Regions from separate parts of the Bradyrhizobium sp. CCBAU 45384 genome, predicted to be linked through region 2. Evidence: predicted binding sites of a transcription regulator. Region 2 holds the regulator's gene; the other holds the start of a gene.
What was found. The regulator HrcA, encoded in region 2, represses chaperone genes, less so after heat shock. The targets are predictions, from matches to a motif close to GTTAGCACTCNCNNNNNGNGAGTGCTAAC.
Positions count from the first base shown of each region.

Region 1: XH80_RS03150 (co-chaperone GroES) is a predicted target of HrcA. The motif match lies at 1,137-1,165, and genes of this name have one in related genera.

Region 1 is NZ_LBIZ01000063.1:1,059-8,190, forward strand. Features, by position in the region: gene XH80_RS03145 (hypothetical protein) at 1-170, shown strand, start outside; gene XH80_RS03150 (co-chaperone GroES) at 1,202-1,516, shown strand; gene groL (chaperonin GroEL) at 1,597-3,240, shown strand; gene XH80_RS03160 (hypothetical protein) at 3,667-4,089, opposite strand; gene XH80_RS03165 (hypothetical protein) at 4,272-4,481, shown strand; gene XH80_RS03170 (ABC transporter substrate-binding protein) at 5,099-6,079, opposite strand; gene XH80_RS03175 (hypothetical protein) at 6,352-6,720, shown strand.
Region 2 is NZ_LBIZ01000110.1:85,591-92,722, reverse strand. Features, by position in the region: gene dnaK (molecular chaperone DnaK) at 1-760, opposite strand, end outside; gene XH80_RS21185 (hypothetical protein) at 1,158-2,096, shown strand; gene pncA (bifunctional nicotinamidase/pyrazinamidase) at 2,228-2,950, shown strand; gene grpE (nucleotide exchange factor GrpE) at 3,072-3,677, opposite strand; gene hrcA (heat-inducible transcriptional repressor HrcA) at 3,776-4,864, opposite strand; gene rph (ribonuclease PH) at 5,047-5,760, shown strand; gene rdgB (RdgB/HAM1 family non-canonical purine NTP pyrophosphatase) at 5,772-6,407, shown strand; gene hemW (radical SAM family heme chaperone HemW) at 6,394-7,132, shown strand, end outside.

The DNA of each region.
Region 1 (7,132 bases), on a different contig from region 2:
CAAAAGCTGCGGTCTGTAAGGCAACGGCAAAAGCCGCCACCGAAAACGCCGAGACCTCAAATCTGTCGCCGTCCGACATACCGCGAGCTGCTCGGCGCGATTGCCTTGAGGTACTCCGGCGCAGTACCTTGCAGCCAAGTGGTCTATCCCGCTCGATTCCACCTATGTAATCCCTCACCGCCAAATCAACGGCGGGAAAACCTGCCCCGGTATCCTCAATGTGGAGAGGATCATTCGTCAGGCTCGACAGGGCGTATAATTACTAAGTGCGATTATCCTTCATCTAAACAACATGATCACCTCTCTTGTTGCATTATTGGGTCCGTTCATTTTGAACGCCGCGGTCAGTCTCGCTAAGCGCCTCGGCAACCTCTCGTCGACGCCTGTTATTCGCTTTGTGCTGGCCCTCTTTTCGCTCGTGGGCGTCATTTGCTACAGCGCGCTTAATGGCACCCCGCTCGATGTAAATTCGGTCACCAGCATCGTTGGGACACTTTTCCTCTCGGCAAGCATTTTTCGCAGCTCACGGCACCTATAGCCTGTTCTTCCAGCAGGTTGCCGATGCTGTCGCCTCGTACACTCCTTCTGACCAGGGCTAAAATCGAGCGATAGCGGCGGTTGTCGCCAGTAGACACTGAGGTCCGCATGATGTTCCTGGTCGAAGCGGGTCCCTCCCAGGCCCCTATCCGGTATGGCACAAGCGCGCCCCGAAATTTCACCAGCCAGCTAAGGTGATTCTTGGGTTGACACGGTTGACAGGTTGACAGGCGGGCACCTTCCCAGAGCTACTCACTGAAACAGTCTCACTGAAGCGTCAACACGCACACGTAGTTTTGCTGTTCTCTCGACGGAGGGAGAGAATCTCTAAAGAAAGTTGCTCGACTGCTGCGGCTCAGGTTATCTCGCTAGGCGAGAGGGATGGGATTTCCCGACTTCTCCGCGTACCGTGACGGGATCTAGACCGCCGTTGGACGCGGCATCATAGTACCTGAACATGCTAACCCAGACGCCGGCCAAGAGTTCATTCCATGGCTCCTTTAGGTGGCTCTGAACGAGCCTCCAGTGAGGGCGATGGATTTTCGAAATCCTCGTCGCTTTGTCTTGTATGCCGGCCAGGCCGGCTTATTTTCGGAGCGGTTAGCACTCGCTCGCTTCGACTGCTTGTTCAAAAATATAAACGACTAGAAGATAGGAGGAGAGCATGAAATTCCGTCCGCTTCACGATCGGGTCGTGGTCAAGCGCATCGACGCGGAAGAGAAGACCGCTGGCGGCATCATCATTCCCGATACAGCCAAGGAAAAACCCTCCCAGGGTGAAGTCATCGCCGTTGGCCCCGGTGGCCGCGACGAAGCCGGCAAGCTGGTTCCGATCGACCTGAAGGTTGGCGACCGCGTGCTGTTCGGCAAGTGGTCGGGCACCGAGGTCAAGATCGACGCCGAGGAACTGTTGATCATGAAGGAGAGTGACATCATGGGCGTTCTCACCGAGATGTCTTCCAAGAAGAAGGCCGCCTAATCCACCGCTCGCATCGCTCAAGTGCCTGCCGGTCGCCTCATCAAGGCTGAGACCAAGTCAAAAACTCAGGGAAACCCACCATGTCAGCCAAAGAAGTGAAATTCGGCGTCGACGCCCGCGACCGCATGCTACGCGGTGTCGACATCCTCCACAATGCAGTGAAAGTGACGCTCGGCCCAAAGGGCCGCAACGTCGTCCTCGACAAGTCGTTTGGCGCGCCCCGCATCACCAAGGACGGCGTCACCGTCGCCAAGGAGATCGAGCTCGAGGACAAGTTCGAGAACATGGGCGCGCAGATGGTGCGCGAAGTCGCCTCCAAGTCCGCTGACGCGGCCGGCGACGGCACCACCACCGCCACCGTGCTCGCGGCCGCGATCGTCCGTGAAGGCGCCAAGTCGGTTGCCGCCGGCATGAACCCGATGGACCTCAAGCGCGGTATCGACCTCGCGGTCGAGGCTGTGGTTGCCGACCTGCAGAAGAACTCCAAGAAGGTCACCTCGAACGACGAGATCGCCCAGGTCGGCACGATTTCGGCCAATGGCGATGCGGAGATCGGCAAGTTCATCTCCGACGCCATGAAGAAGGTCGGCAACGAGGGTGTCATCACCGTTGAGGAAGCCAAGTCGCTCGAGACCGAACTCGAAGTTGTCGAGGGCATGCAGTTCGATCGCGGCTACATCTCGCCCTACTTCGTCACCAATGCCGACAAGATGCGCGTTGAGATGGATGATGCCTACGTCCTGATCAACGAGAAAAAGCTATCTCAATTGAATGAACTACTTCCCTTGTTGGAAGCCGTGGTGCAGAGCGGCAAGCCGCTTGTGATTATCGCCGAAGACGTCGAAGGCGAAGCGCTCGCCACGCTCGTCGTCAACCGTCTCCGCGGCGGTCTTAAGGTCGCTGCTGTCAAAGCTCCGGGCTTCGGCGATCGCCGCAAGGCCATGCTGCAGGACATCGCGATCCTGACCGGCGGCCAGGCCATCTCGGAAGACCTCGGCATCAAGCTCGAGAACGTCACGCTCAACATGCTCGGTCGCGCCAAGAAGGTGATGATCGACAAGGAGAACACCACGATCGTCAGCGGCGCCGGCAAGAAGGCCGACATCGAAGCTCGCGTGGCGCAAATCAAGGCGCAGATCGAGGAGACCACCTCGGACTACGATCGTGAGAAGCTCCAGGAGCGTCTCGCCAAGCTCGCTGGCGGCGTCGCGGTGATCCGCGTCGGCGGCGCGACTGAGGTCGAGGTCAAGGAGCGCAAGGATCGCGTGGACGATGCGATGCATGCGACCCGCGCGGCGGTTGAAGAAGGCATCCTGCCGGGCGGCGGCGTTGCGCTACTGCGTGCCTCCGATCACCTCAAGGGCATTCGCACCAAAAATGACGACCAAAAGACCGGGGTCGAGATCGTGCGCAAGGCGTTGTCCTACCCGGCCCGCCAGATCGCAATCAACGCGGGCGAGGACGGCTCGGTGATCGTCGGCAAGATCCTCGAGAAGGATCAGTACGCCTATGGCTTCGACTCGCAGACCGGCGAATACGGCAACTTGGTCTCCAAGGGCATCATCGATCCGACTAAGGTAGTTCGAGTCGCGATCCAGAACGCGGCGTCCGTCGCAGCGCTCCTGATCACCACCGAAGCTATGGTGGCCGAAGTGCCGAAGAAGAATACTGGTGCGGGCGGCATGCCTCCGGGCGGCGGCGGCATGGGGGGTATGGACTTCTAAGTCCCACATAAGAGCTCAACAATAACAAGGCTCGGCAGCGATGCCGAGCCCTTTCCGATTTCCTGGCTGTCAGCCGGGGTCCAACACAGGCGCGCCGTATTGCGCGAGCGCGTCGAAGCCTGCGCCTCCGACGAATGTCAGGCGGCCGAGTTCGAGGGGACGCCGCCCGGAATCATCCCAAGGAGCCTCCATTCCCGGAAACAGCGATAGCAGCTTCCTGGCCGAACTCGCCGCCCAATAGAAACAGATTGCCAACCTTACAAGGACGACGCGCCTCCGCTAAGAGTCCAATCGCGGCGGTCGCGCGCTGGGCGAGCCGCTTCAGATCTGCCCCCACAACCAGACCACCTGTGAACCGGTCTGGACTTCGCACACGGGCCATGAGCCGGCATCGCTCCAATCAAGCGGCGATACTTGTCAGGCTCCTTAGCGGCCGTAGGGGAAGCAGCGGTTGCGATCGAGTGTGAGACCGAAATGCGCTCCCAGTGCAGCGATGGCCGCGTCCTGCTGCGGATAAGGATCGGCATTGGATGCGGCAACGATGATGATCCGGAACCCGCCGCGATCCTTGCCGCCCGGTGGCAGCATCGCTGTAGTCAGTGCATTGCCCTCGCTGTCGCGCAGCGTGAGGAAAAGCGGCATCTCTCGCTGTATATGGGCCTCGAGGCCGATGTCGCGCTCGATCGCGTTGGGCCGCTCGGGATGCCAGGACTGGACCGCCTTCTCCCGTTCGCGGCGGAAATATTGCTCAACTGTGTGGCCCATCAGGCGCGACTCATGCATCGCTTCACCTTCCGTCTCGATACGGAACCAGGTCTTGCCCTTCGGCGCGTCGCAAACGTACTGCATTTCGCCCGTCCTGCGATCGCCTCAATTCTAGGGCGGCGGGCCTGCAAAGCCAATATGAGACTCGCCCCCGTGTATAGCGCTGCACGATCAGAGGGGCCAAGAGTTCCTGATTGGACGTTGAAGTTCTAGTGAGCCAAACAATACTAGGTCGACCGGAATAATCCTCTTCAAGGAGCGTCCCGATGCCTGACGTAAGGGAAAAGCAACGCGAAGCCCGCCGGAAGATCATTCGACAATGGACGACGCTTCCGAAGGATAAACGGCAGTCTAGAAAGGGGATTTCTGAATTCGCCAGGACCGCCGCTCAGCAGAACGAGAATGCATTCGTCCGCAGTCGTCGCGATCCCTATCAGAAGATCATGGGATGGCTATTGCCGCGTGCTCATCTCTGAACGGACTGAGTCCTCTGCACATCCTTCGAAGGCGACACCGAAATTTCGGCAGAGTCATCGAATGTCCTGCCGTGTCCGAACCCCCCGGCAGGGCCGTCACAAAGCGACGAGATAACTGTGAAGCTGAAAGCAACCATCATCGTCGCAGCGCTGCTAGCTGCAACGGCTGCACATGCCGAGACGATCGATCTGAAATGCTGGGCGCGGGGCCTTACGGGTGGCGAGCGCAACTCGGTCTACATAAACGGGGAACAGGTTACCGTTAATAATCTGGACGAGGGGACGATGCACTCTCTGACATTCGGAAGCAATTTGGCCGTCCACGTCACGGATACGCACTTGTTCTTAGACGGCGCTTACGCTCGGCAACATTTGGCAACATCTGTTCGACCCGACCGCTGTCTGGCAAGGTTTCATCAACCGCGTCGACGGCATGTAAACGCGACGGCACTGTCATCAGTGGGCACTGCCAGCTGGTCGGCCGAACCTGCCCATGTCGCGGATGGGTCAAAATGCGAAGAACTCAGGTTGAGCAAATCTGGTCCGCTCTGCCGCGATCACCGGACCTCACCGGCCGGCGCCGTGACACTTGGCTCTCGCACGAGAATTGGATGTGCCTATTCGATGACCTCATCGGCGCGGGCCAACAGCGTAGGGGAGACATTGACGCCCAGAGCCCTCGCGGTCTTCAGGTTGAGAACCATGAAATATTTCGAAGCTTGCTCCACGGGCAATTCAGCGGGCGTAGCCCCCTTAAAGATTTTGTCGATGTAGGAAGCGGCACGCCTATATAGATCGTCCAGATCCGCCCCGTAGCTGACCAGCCCGCCCGCCTTCACGTTGGCCCTATTTGCGAATATGGCAGGCAACTGATGCTTCATTTGAAGTTCGGCCAACAGTTCAGCTTGCACGGTGTATAGAGGCGATGACAACACTAGAACGCCGTTGCATTGATTGTGTGCCATGGTGTGAAATGCGTCTTGAACTTCTGAGACGCTGCTGGCTGAAGCGTGGACGAGCTCAACTCCGAGCGTTTGTGCTGCGCGATCAACCGCCTTAACAGCGGTCGGATGCGAAGGCGTGGTCGGATTCCAGAGCAAGCCGACCCGCGTGGCACCGGGAAGTATTTCCTTCAAGATCTCCAGTTCCTTCACGGACACTTCTGTGAGAAGCATGGACATGCCCGTTATGTTTCCGCCGGGCCGCGAGAGGCTCGTCACGTCTCCAAGCCCGACCGGGTCTGCGTGCTGAGCGAAAACGATGGGAATAGTGCCAGTTGCGCGCCGGGCAGGCCCTACCTGGGTGGATGCAGGTGCGAAAATGACGTCGACCTTCCTGTCGACGAGTTGCTTTGCGAGATCAAACGTTTGATCGACTCGCTCGGCCCATTGAAAATCAATTCTGAGATTCCTGCCTTCGACATATCCTAGATCGCGAAGACCGGCACGGAAAGCCTCCACTTCGCTCGTCCAGCTTGATGCTTCGCCAAATCCCAGATACCCGATCTTCCAAACCCTTGCGAATTGTTGTCCAAGCGACAGCGCCGGCCAAATCAATGCCGCCCCTCCCACAAGCGTCACGAAATGGCGGCGTTTCATGCTGTGCCCCTAAGGGGCCGTGAGCTTAGTTCAATTTTGCTCCACGTCCAACCGGGCGAAGGACAGCTAAACTGCGACGTCGCCCCTGAACCCGCGCTGGTCCGGTCCACCCCCACAATCCGGACGCCACTGTCGTTCGCAAGGACACACCGGGCCAAAAGCGGTCGAAATCGCTGCCTTCCTTGGCCCTGTGCATCGCGCGTTGATCGTCTCCTAGTCCGTCTCCGGGCAAACCACGGGCAATGGCTCGGCTCCCGGTTTTCGGCGAGGATATGATCCGTAGTGACATCAACGGTGTCATGTGGTCGATGACGGTCGAATGTTTTGCATCTCCGCTCATCCTCGCGAGCTTTTTGGCCTACAAACGCTACGGTGCCCGCCCTCTCTTGGTGCTGTGCGCGGTCCTATTTTCTCTCTCGTGGTGGGGAGCGTATGTCCATCTGCTCGGCGGCGTCACCAACTTGGCGCCGCTCTACGCTTTCGTGGTCGGGGTTCTGCTGCATTTTGCGCCGCGGCCGGAGCGGTTGCGGCAATTCCTCGTCGGCGGCACAGTTGCTGCTATCGTGCCTTTTTTCGTCTGCGGCCTCCGGAAGCAGACAGCGCTAACGATCCTGGGTGAAACTCTCGCTCAGGCACGCTAATCTATCTCGTTGCAAACGCCCGCGAAGCGCGCCTTTTTTCCGTCTTGGATACCTTCGCCGCACGTTTCACGGGCCGCATTTCGTACAGCTTCTATTTGCTGCACCCAATTGGATTGTCATTGGCCGCCGCGAGCTTGGTACAATCCTCCGCGGCCCTTTCGCTCTGGCCGTTGTTTATACGGTGCCGATGGCGTGGTTGTCTTGGCGGCTGATCGAAATGCCATTCGTCGAGTTTGGCAAATCTCGCGCAAACCGCAGACTTACACAATCTGCTCAACCTGATTCGATTTAGGAGGCCGTCGGTCTTGCTGGCGGGCACCATTACTTCGGCTGCGGCTTCCGTGGGCGATTTCTAACGGATCACGGAGTCGGAGGCGAGCGCTGCCTAGCTGCCCTTCTCTCGCGATTTAGA
Region 2 (7,132 bases):
ACGCAAGCTTGTCGTTGCGCAGGTTGATGCCCTGCTCCTTCTGGAACTCGTCCGCGAGGTAGCCCACGAGGCGCATGTCGAAGTCTTCGCCGCCGAGGAAGGTGTCGCCGTTGGTCGACTTCACCTCGAACACGCCGTCGCCGATTTCGAGAATGGAAATATCGAACGTGCCGCCGCCGAGGTCGTACACGGCGATGGTGCCGGCCTTGGTCTTGTCGAGGCCATAGGCCAGCGCAGCCGCGGTCGGCTCGTTGATGATGCGCAGCACTTCAAGGCCCGCGATCTTGCCGGCATCCTTGGTGGCCTGGCGCTGGGCGTCGTTGAAGTAAGCGGGAACGGTGATAACAGCCTGGTCGACCTTCTGGCCGAGATGGGCTTCCGCGGTCTCCTTCATCTTCTGCAAGATGAACGCCGAGACCTGCGAGGGCGAGTAGGTCTGGCCGTCGGCCTCGACCCAGGCGTCGCCGTTGGAAGCCTTCACGATCTTGTACGGAACGAGCTTCTTGTCCTTCTCGACCATCGGGTCGTCGTAGCGGCGGCCGATCAGGCGCTTCACTGCGAAGAACGTACGCTCCGGATTGGTCACGGCCTGGCGCTTGGCAGGCTGGCCGACGAGGCGCTCACCGTCGTCGGTCACGGCGACGATCGAAGGCGTCGTGCGCATGCCCTCGGAATTCTCGATGACTTTGGCGTTCTTGCCGTCCATTACGGCGACGCACGAATTCGTGGTGCCGAGGTCGATCCCAATGACCTTTCCCATGGTCCTGATATCCTTCTTTTTGCGGCAGGTTGGCTGGGCCCAGAAGGCACCCGAACCGAAACCCCCTAAGATCAAACATTCGCGATATTGCGATGGTTGAGGCTCATATAGGAGGGGGGGAGGGGCCCGCAAGGACCGAACGCAACTTTGGGCCGTGAAAACATTGGGTTTTGGAAGATCGTATCCGCCCCTCCAGCCCTTGCGGGTGAGGAAATATTAACGGGTTCGGAGATCGACCGGCCGCCCGTCGCCATCAGCGGCCCGGCCCTGTTACCGGGGCGCCAAACCCGCTAAAAGGCGGCCGGCCGGACAGCTTCGCCATGGGGCTGCTTCGCGCGATAAAGCGGCCCAAAGGCCGACCATCGTACGGCCTCAATGTGAACCAAACAGAGTGCCCATGAAGCTGACCCGCTCCCTCGCTGCGCTGGCCCTCCTCGTCGCCACGGCATTTCCGGCGCTCGCCGCCGATGCCGTCTATCCGCCCGGCTTGCGTCTCGGCATGGTGCCTCTGGTCGGCCTCAGCAAGGCCAAGACCTTTCCGGGCTTCGAGAGCGAGGATGGCAGCGTCAAGGTGCTGATCACCGAGCTGCCGCCGGCGGCCTATAACGAAGTCGTCAGCGCCTTCAACGCCAATCCGGCCGGCGCCAATGGCGTCAAGCCGGACAAGATCGAGACATCAGCGGGCCTTGCGTATTTTACCACCGAAAGTGCCAAGGCTGGCGACACGCTGGTGAAGCGCTATTCGATGATCGTGCCGGGCACCGGCTTCTCCGGCTATGTCGCGGTGCAAATCCCCGAGAACGCTTCGAAGATCTACACCGACGAGGCGGTGCGGCAGATGTTTGCGACTGCCGTCATCCGCAAGGAGGTGTCGGCTGACGAGCAGATCGGGCTGTTGCCGTTCAAGATCACCGATCTCGCCGGCTTCAAGGATATCCGCACGCTGGTGCCGGGCTCGAGCATCATCCTGGCCGATGGCAATGAGAGCTCGGGCTATGAATCCAAGCCGTTCATGATCCTCGGCCTGATCGGCGCCACCCCGCAGGCCGCCGACGACCGCGCGCGCTTCGCCCAGGAGGCGGCGCTTCAAATCGCCGGCTTGCGCGAAACCAAGGTCACTATGTCGGAGCCGATCCGCATCAACGGCCAGCCGGGCTTCGAGACCCGGATCGACGGCGTCAGCGGCAGGGACAAGATCCCGGTGACGGTGGTGCAGTGGATCCGCTTCGGCGGCGGCACCTCGCTGCGCATCATCGCCAGCGCCCCGCGCGACCAGTGGTCCGACGCCTTCACCCGCTTCCGCGCCGTGCGCGACGGCATCCAGCCGAAGGGGTAGAAAACGGGGGGCTGACAGCCCAACCACTCACCAAACCCGGCCGCATTTTCGGGCTTTCGTTCGTACACGAACGGAACTAGGCTTGCCTGCATTGGATCAGGTTTTGGATCATCCTGGAGGGGAGGCGGACGATGCTTAATCGACGACAGATCTTGGCCGCGATGGGAACGACGGCGCTTGTGGCCCTTGCTCCATCGGCACTGTTTGCAGCAGCTGCGATCAAGCCGGACGACAGCTCCGCGCTGCTCGTGATCGACGTGCAAAACTGCTTCCTGCCGGGCGGCAGCCTTGCGGTGAAGGAAGGCGAGCAGGTCGTGCCCGTCATCAATAAAATGGCGAAGGCATTTTCGAACGTGGTGATGACGCAGGACTGGCACACGCCCGGCCACATCTCGTTCGCGTCGGTGCATTCCGGCAAGAAGCCGTTCGAGACCATCGACCTGCCCTATGGCAAGCAGGTGCTGTGGCCCGACCATTGCGTGCAGGGCACCGAGGGCGCCTCGCTGTCGAAGGATCTCTCGATCCCGCAGGCCGAGCTCATCATCCGCAAGGGCTTTCACAAGGACGTCGACAGCTATTCGGCGTTCCTCGAAGCCGACGGCAAGACAACGACCGGCCTTGCCGCCTATCTGAAGTCGCGCAAGATCAAGCGCGTCTTCGTCGCGGGTCTCGCCACGGATTTCTGTGTCGCCTGGACCGCGCTCGATGCGCGCAAGGCGGGTTTTGAGGTCTATGTCGTGGAGGACGCCTGCCGCGGCATCGACACGCAGGGCTCGCTGGCCAAGGCCTGGGCCGACATGGCCAAGGCCGGCGTGAAGCGGATTCAGTCGAGCGATATTGCGTTGAGCGCGTAAGACTGGACGATCGTCATTCCGGGGCGGCTCGCAGAGCCGAACCCGGAATCTCGAGATTCTCAGGTGCGCAATTGCGCACCGTAGTTCGATGCTGCGCATCGCCCCGGAATGACTTCATCGCTCAGTTCGCCTCGTTGCTGTTCGCAGCAGGCGCGGCCTTTGCGCCGCCCTTGGCGACGCCGACCAGCGCCGGCCGCAGCACGCGCTCGCCGATGGTGTAGCCGGCCTGCATGACCTGCACGACGGTGCCCGTGGGCACCGACGCATCGGGCACTTCGTACATCGCCTGATGGAAGTTGGGGTCGAACTTCTGACCCTGGGGATCGAGCTTCTTCACACCATGCTTTTCCAGTGCGTTGAGCAGCGAACGCTCGGTGAGCTCGACGCCCTCGATCAGCGCGGTCAGACCGGGATCGGCGGCGGCGCGCGCCTCGGCCGGAACGGCGTCGAGCGCGCGCTGGAGATTGTCGGCGATCTCGAGCACATCGCGGGCAAAGCCGGTGATGCCGTAGAGTCGGGCATCGGCGACCTCCTTGGTGGTGCGCTTGCGCAGGTTTTCCATCTCGGCCAGCGTCCGCAGCATGCGGTCACGGGCCTCGGCGGCTTCCTTCTGCAACGTCTCCACCGAACCCGGCTCGGGATCGTCGGGCATGATGTAGGGCTTTGACACCACGGGCTCGCCGGTCGCGGCAGTCGTGTCTTCGGGTTGCCGGGTTGGATCGGTCATCGGCTGCTTCTCGAACTCGCTCAAGGGGAGGTTTTCTGGCCCGGATATCGTGCTTCGGGCGCTGAAAATCAAGCGCCCGTGATCGGCTCAAATGCCGGTCAGCCTCCCACCAGGCGACTGACGATACGGGCGGCGTAATCCACGGTCGGGATCACGCGGGCATAATTCAGCCGCGTCGGCCCGATCACGCCCAAAACGCCGACGATGCGGCCGGCGGCATCCCGGTAGGGCGAGATGATGGTGGAAGAGCCCGATAGCGAAAACAGCTTGTTCTCGCTGCCGATGAAGATCCTGACACCTTCAGCGGTTTCGGCGCGCCCGAGCAGGTCGATCACGCCGCGCTTGGTCTCGAGATCGTCGAACAGCAGCCTGACACGCTCGAGATCCTCCAGCGCATGCAGATCTTCCAATAGATTGGCATGGCCGCGGACGATGAGCTGACGGTCCTCGTTCTCGCCGCCCGACCAGCTCGCGATCCCGGCCGAGATCACCTTTTGGGTCAGCTGATCGAGCTCGGCGCGAGCTTCCGCGAGCGCGGTTTCCAGCTCGAGCCGCGCCTCGGCGAGCGTGCGGCCGCGGATCCGCGCGTTGAGGAAATTGCCGGCTTCAGTGATGGCCGAGGAGGGAACCCCCGGCGGCAGCGTCAGCACGCGGTTTTCGACCTGGCCGTCCTCGCCGACCAGGATCACCAGCGCCTGCTCGGGTTCCAATCGGACGAATTCGATGTGCTTCAGCCGCGTATTGGACTTCGGCGTCAGAACGACGGCTGCGGTGCGGGTGAGGCCGGACAGCCGCGTCAGCGCCTGGTCCAGCGCCGCCTCGACCGATTGGGCCTGGCCGACCGAGGTCAGCTGGCTCTGGATCGACTGCCGCTCGGCCTCGTTGAGGTCGCCGACCTGCATCAAGGCGTCGACAAAGAAGCGCAGGCCGAGTTCCGTCGGCAAGCGGCCGGCCGAGGTGTGCGGCGCATAGATCAGCCCGAGCTGTTCCAGATCGGCCATGACGTTGCGGACCGAGGCCGGCGACAGCGGCATCGCGATCAAGCGGGAAATGTTGCGCGAGCCAACCGGTTCGCCAGTCGCGAGATAGCTTTCGACAATTTGACGAAAGATGTCGCGGGAGCGCTCGTTGAGCTGGGCGAGGCCTGCGCGCGGCGCGATCAGATGGATCGGATCGTGATGGGCCACAGACGGTAACTCCTCTCAGATGCACATAATTTGTCCATCCAGGACGGTTCTGACAAGCGTCGCGTTTGCGGGGTGGATATCGGGGGGTGAAAAAGCCTTGCTGCCCACCCTGACCCCACCTACAAGCACCGCGAACAGCCCTACCCCACAAGTTCTAGACCATGAGTTCTGGAGGATTTCCCATGCGGCCAAGCCGCCGTGCGCCCGACGAATTGCGCCCCGTGACGCTGGAGCGCGGCGTGGTCAAATATGCGGAAGGCTCCTGCCTGGTGAAATTCGGCGACACCCATGTGCTCGTCACCGCCACCCTGGAAGACCGCCTGCCGCCATGGCTGAAGGGCCAGGGGCGCGGCTGGGTCACCGCCGAATACGGCATGCTGCCGCGCGCCACCTCCGAACGCACCCGCCGCGAAGCCTCCGCAGGCAAGCAGAGCGGCCGCACCGTCGAGATCCAGCGCCTGATCGGCCGCTCGCTTCGCACCATCGTCGATCTCGAAGCGCTCGGTGAGCGCCAGATCACGGTCGATTGCGACGTGCTGCAGGCCGACGGCGGCACCCGCACCGCCTCGATCACCGGCGCCTGGGTCGCACTCGCCGATTGCATCAACTGGATGAAGGCGCGCAACATGGTCAAGGCCAACGTGATGCGCGACAACGTCGCCGCGATCTCCTGCGGCATCTACAACGGCACGCCGGTGCTCGATCTCGACTATGCCGAGGATTCGGAGGCCGAGACCGACGCCAATTTCGTCATGACCGGCGATGGCCGCATCATCGAGGTGCAGGGCACCGCGGAACGCGAGCCGTTCACGCAGGACGAGTTCCTGAAGCTGATCGCTCTCGCTCAAAAGGGCATCGCGCGGCTGGTGGACTTGCAGAAACTGGCTGTCGCGTAGTCAATAGGCCCATGCACCGCCGAATCACCGGAAAGCTCGTCATCGCCACCCACAATCCCGGCAAGCTCGCCGAGATGAAGGAGCTGCTCGCGCCTCACGGCATCGAGGTGGTGTCGGCCGGTGAGCTCGGCCTTTCCGAGCCTGACGAGATCGGCAACGACTTCCGCAGCAATGCCGCGATCAAGGCGATCGCGGCGGCGCAGGCGACCGGGCTGCCTGCTTTCGCCGACGATTCCGGCATCGTGGTCGACGCGCTCGATGGCGCACCGGGCATCTACAGCGCGCGCTGGGCCGGTCCAAACAAAGACTTCGGCGCCGCGATGGCGCAGATCGAGCGCCTGTTGCAGGAGCGCGGTGCCATCAAGCCCGACAAGCGCAAGGCCCATTTCGTCTCCGCGCTCTGCGTCGCCTGGCCCGATCATCATCTCGAAGAGGTCGAGGCGCGCGTCGACGGCACGCTGGTATGGCCGCCACGCGGCACTTCCGGCTTCGGTTACGATCCGATGTTCCTGCCCGACGGTCATACGCGCACTTTTGGCGAGATGGAGAGCATCGAGAAGCACGGCCTGCCGCCGCTCGGCCTCGGCCTGTCGCACCGCGCCCGCGCCTTCGTGAAACTGGCGGAGATCTGCCTTGAGCCGCGCTGACAAGGATGCGTTCGGCGTCTACGTGCACTGGCCGTTCTGCCTGTCGAAGTGCCCCTATTGCGACTTCAACAGCCATGTCCGCCACGCAGCGATCGACGAGGCGCGCTTTGCTTCGGCCTTTGCGCGCGAGATCGCGACGACCGCCGCGCGCGCACCCGGCCGCGAGGTCACCTCGATCTTCCTCGGCGGCGGCACGCCGTCGCTGATGCAGCCGGCCACCGTCGGCGCCGTGCTGGAGGCCATCGCCAAGCACTGGAGCGTCGCCAACGATGTCGAAGTCACGCTGGAAGCAAACCCGACCAGTGTGGAAGCCACGCGCTTTGCCGGCTATCGCTCGGCCGGCGTCAATCGCGTCTCGCTCGGCGTGCAGGCGCTTGACGACGCCTCGCTGAAAGCGCTCGGCCGCATGCATAGCGCGCGCGAAGCGCTCGATGCCGTCGCCATCGCGCGCCGCTCGTTCGATCGCTACTCGTTCGACCTGATCTACGCCCGCCCCGACCAGACGCCGGCGATGTGGGCGGAGGAGCTGCGTCTCGCCATCGGTGAAGCGGCCGAGCATCTGTCGCTCTATCAGCTCACCATCGAAGAGGGCACGCCGTTCTTCGGCCTGCACCAGGCCGGCAAGTTGAAGACGCCGGACGAGGCGGTTGCGCGCGCGCTCTACGACGTGACGCAGGAGACCTGCGACAGGCTGGGGCTGCCCGCCTACGAGATCTCCAACCACG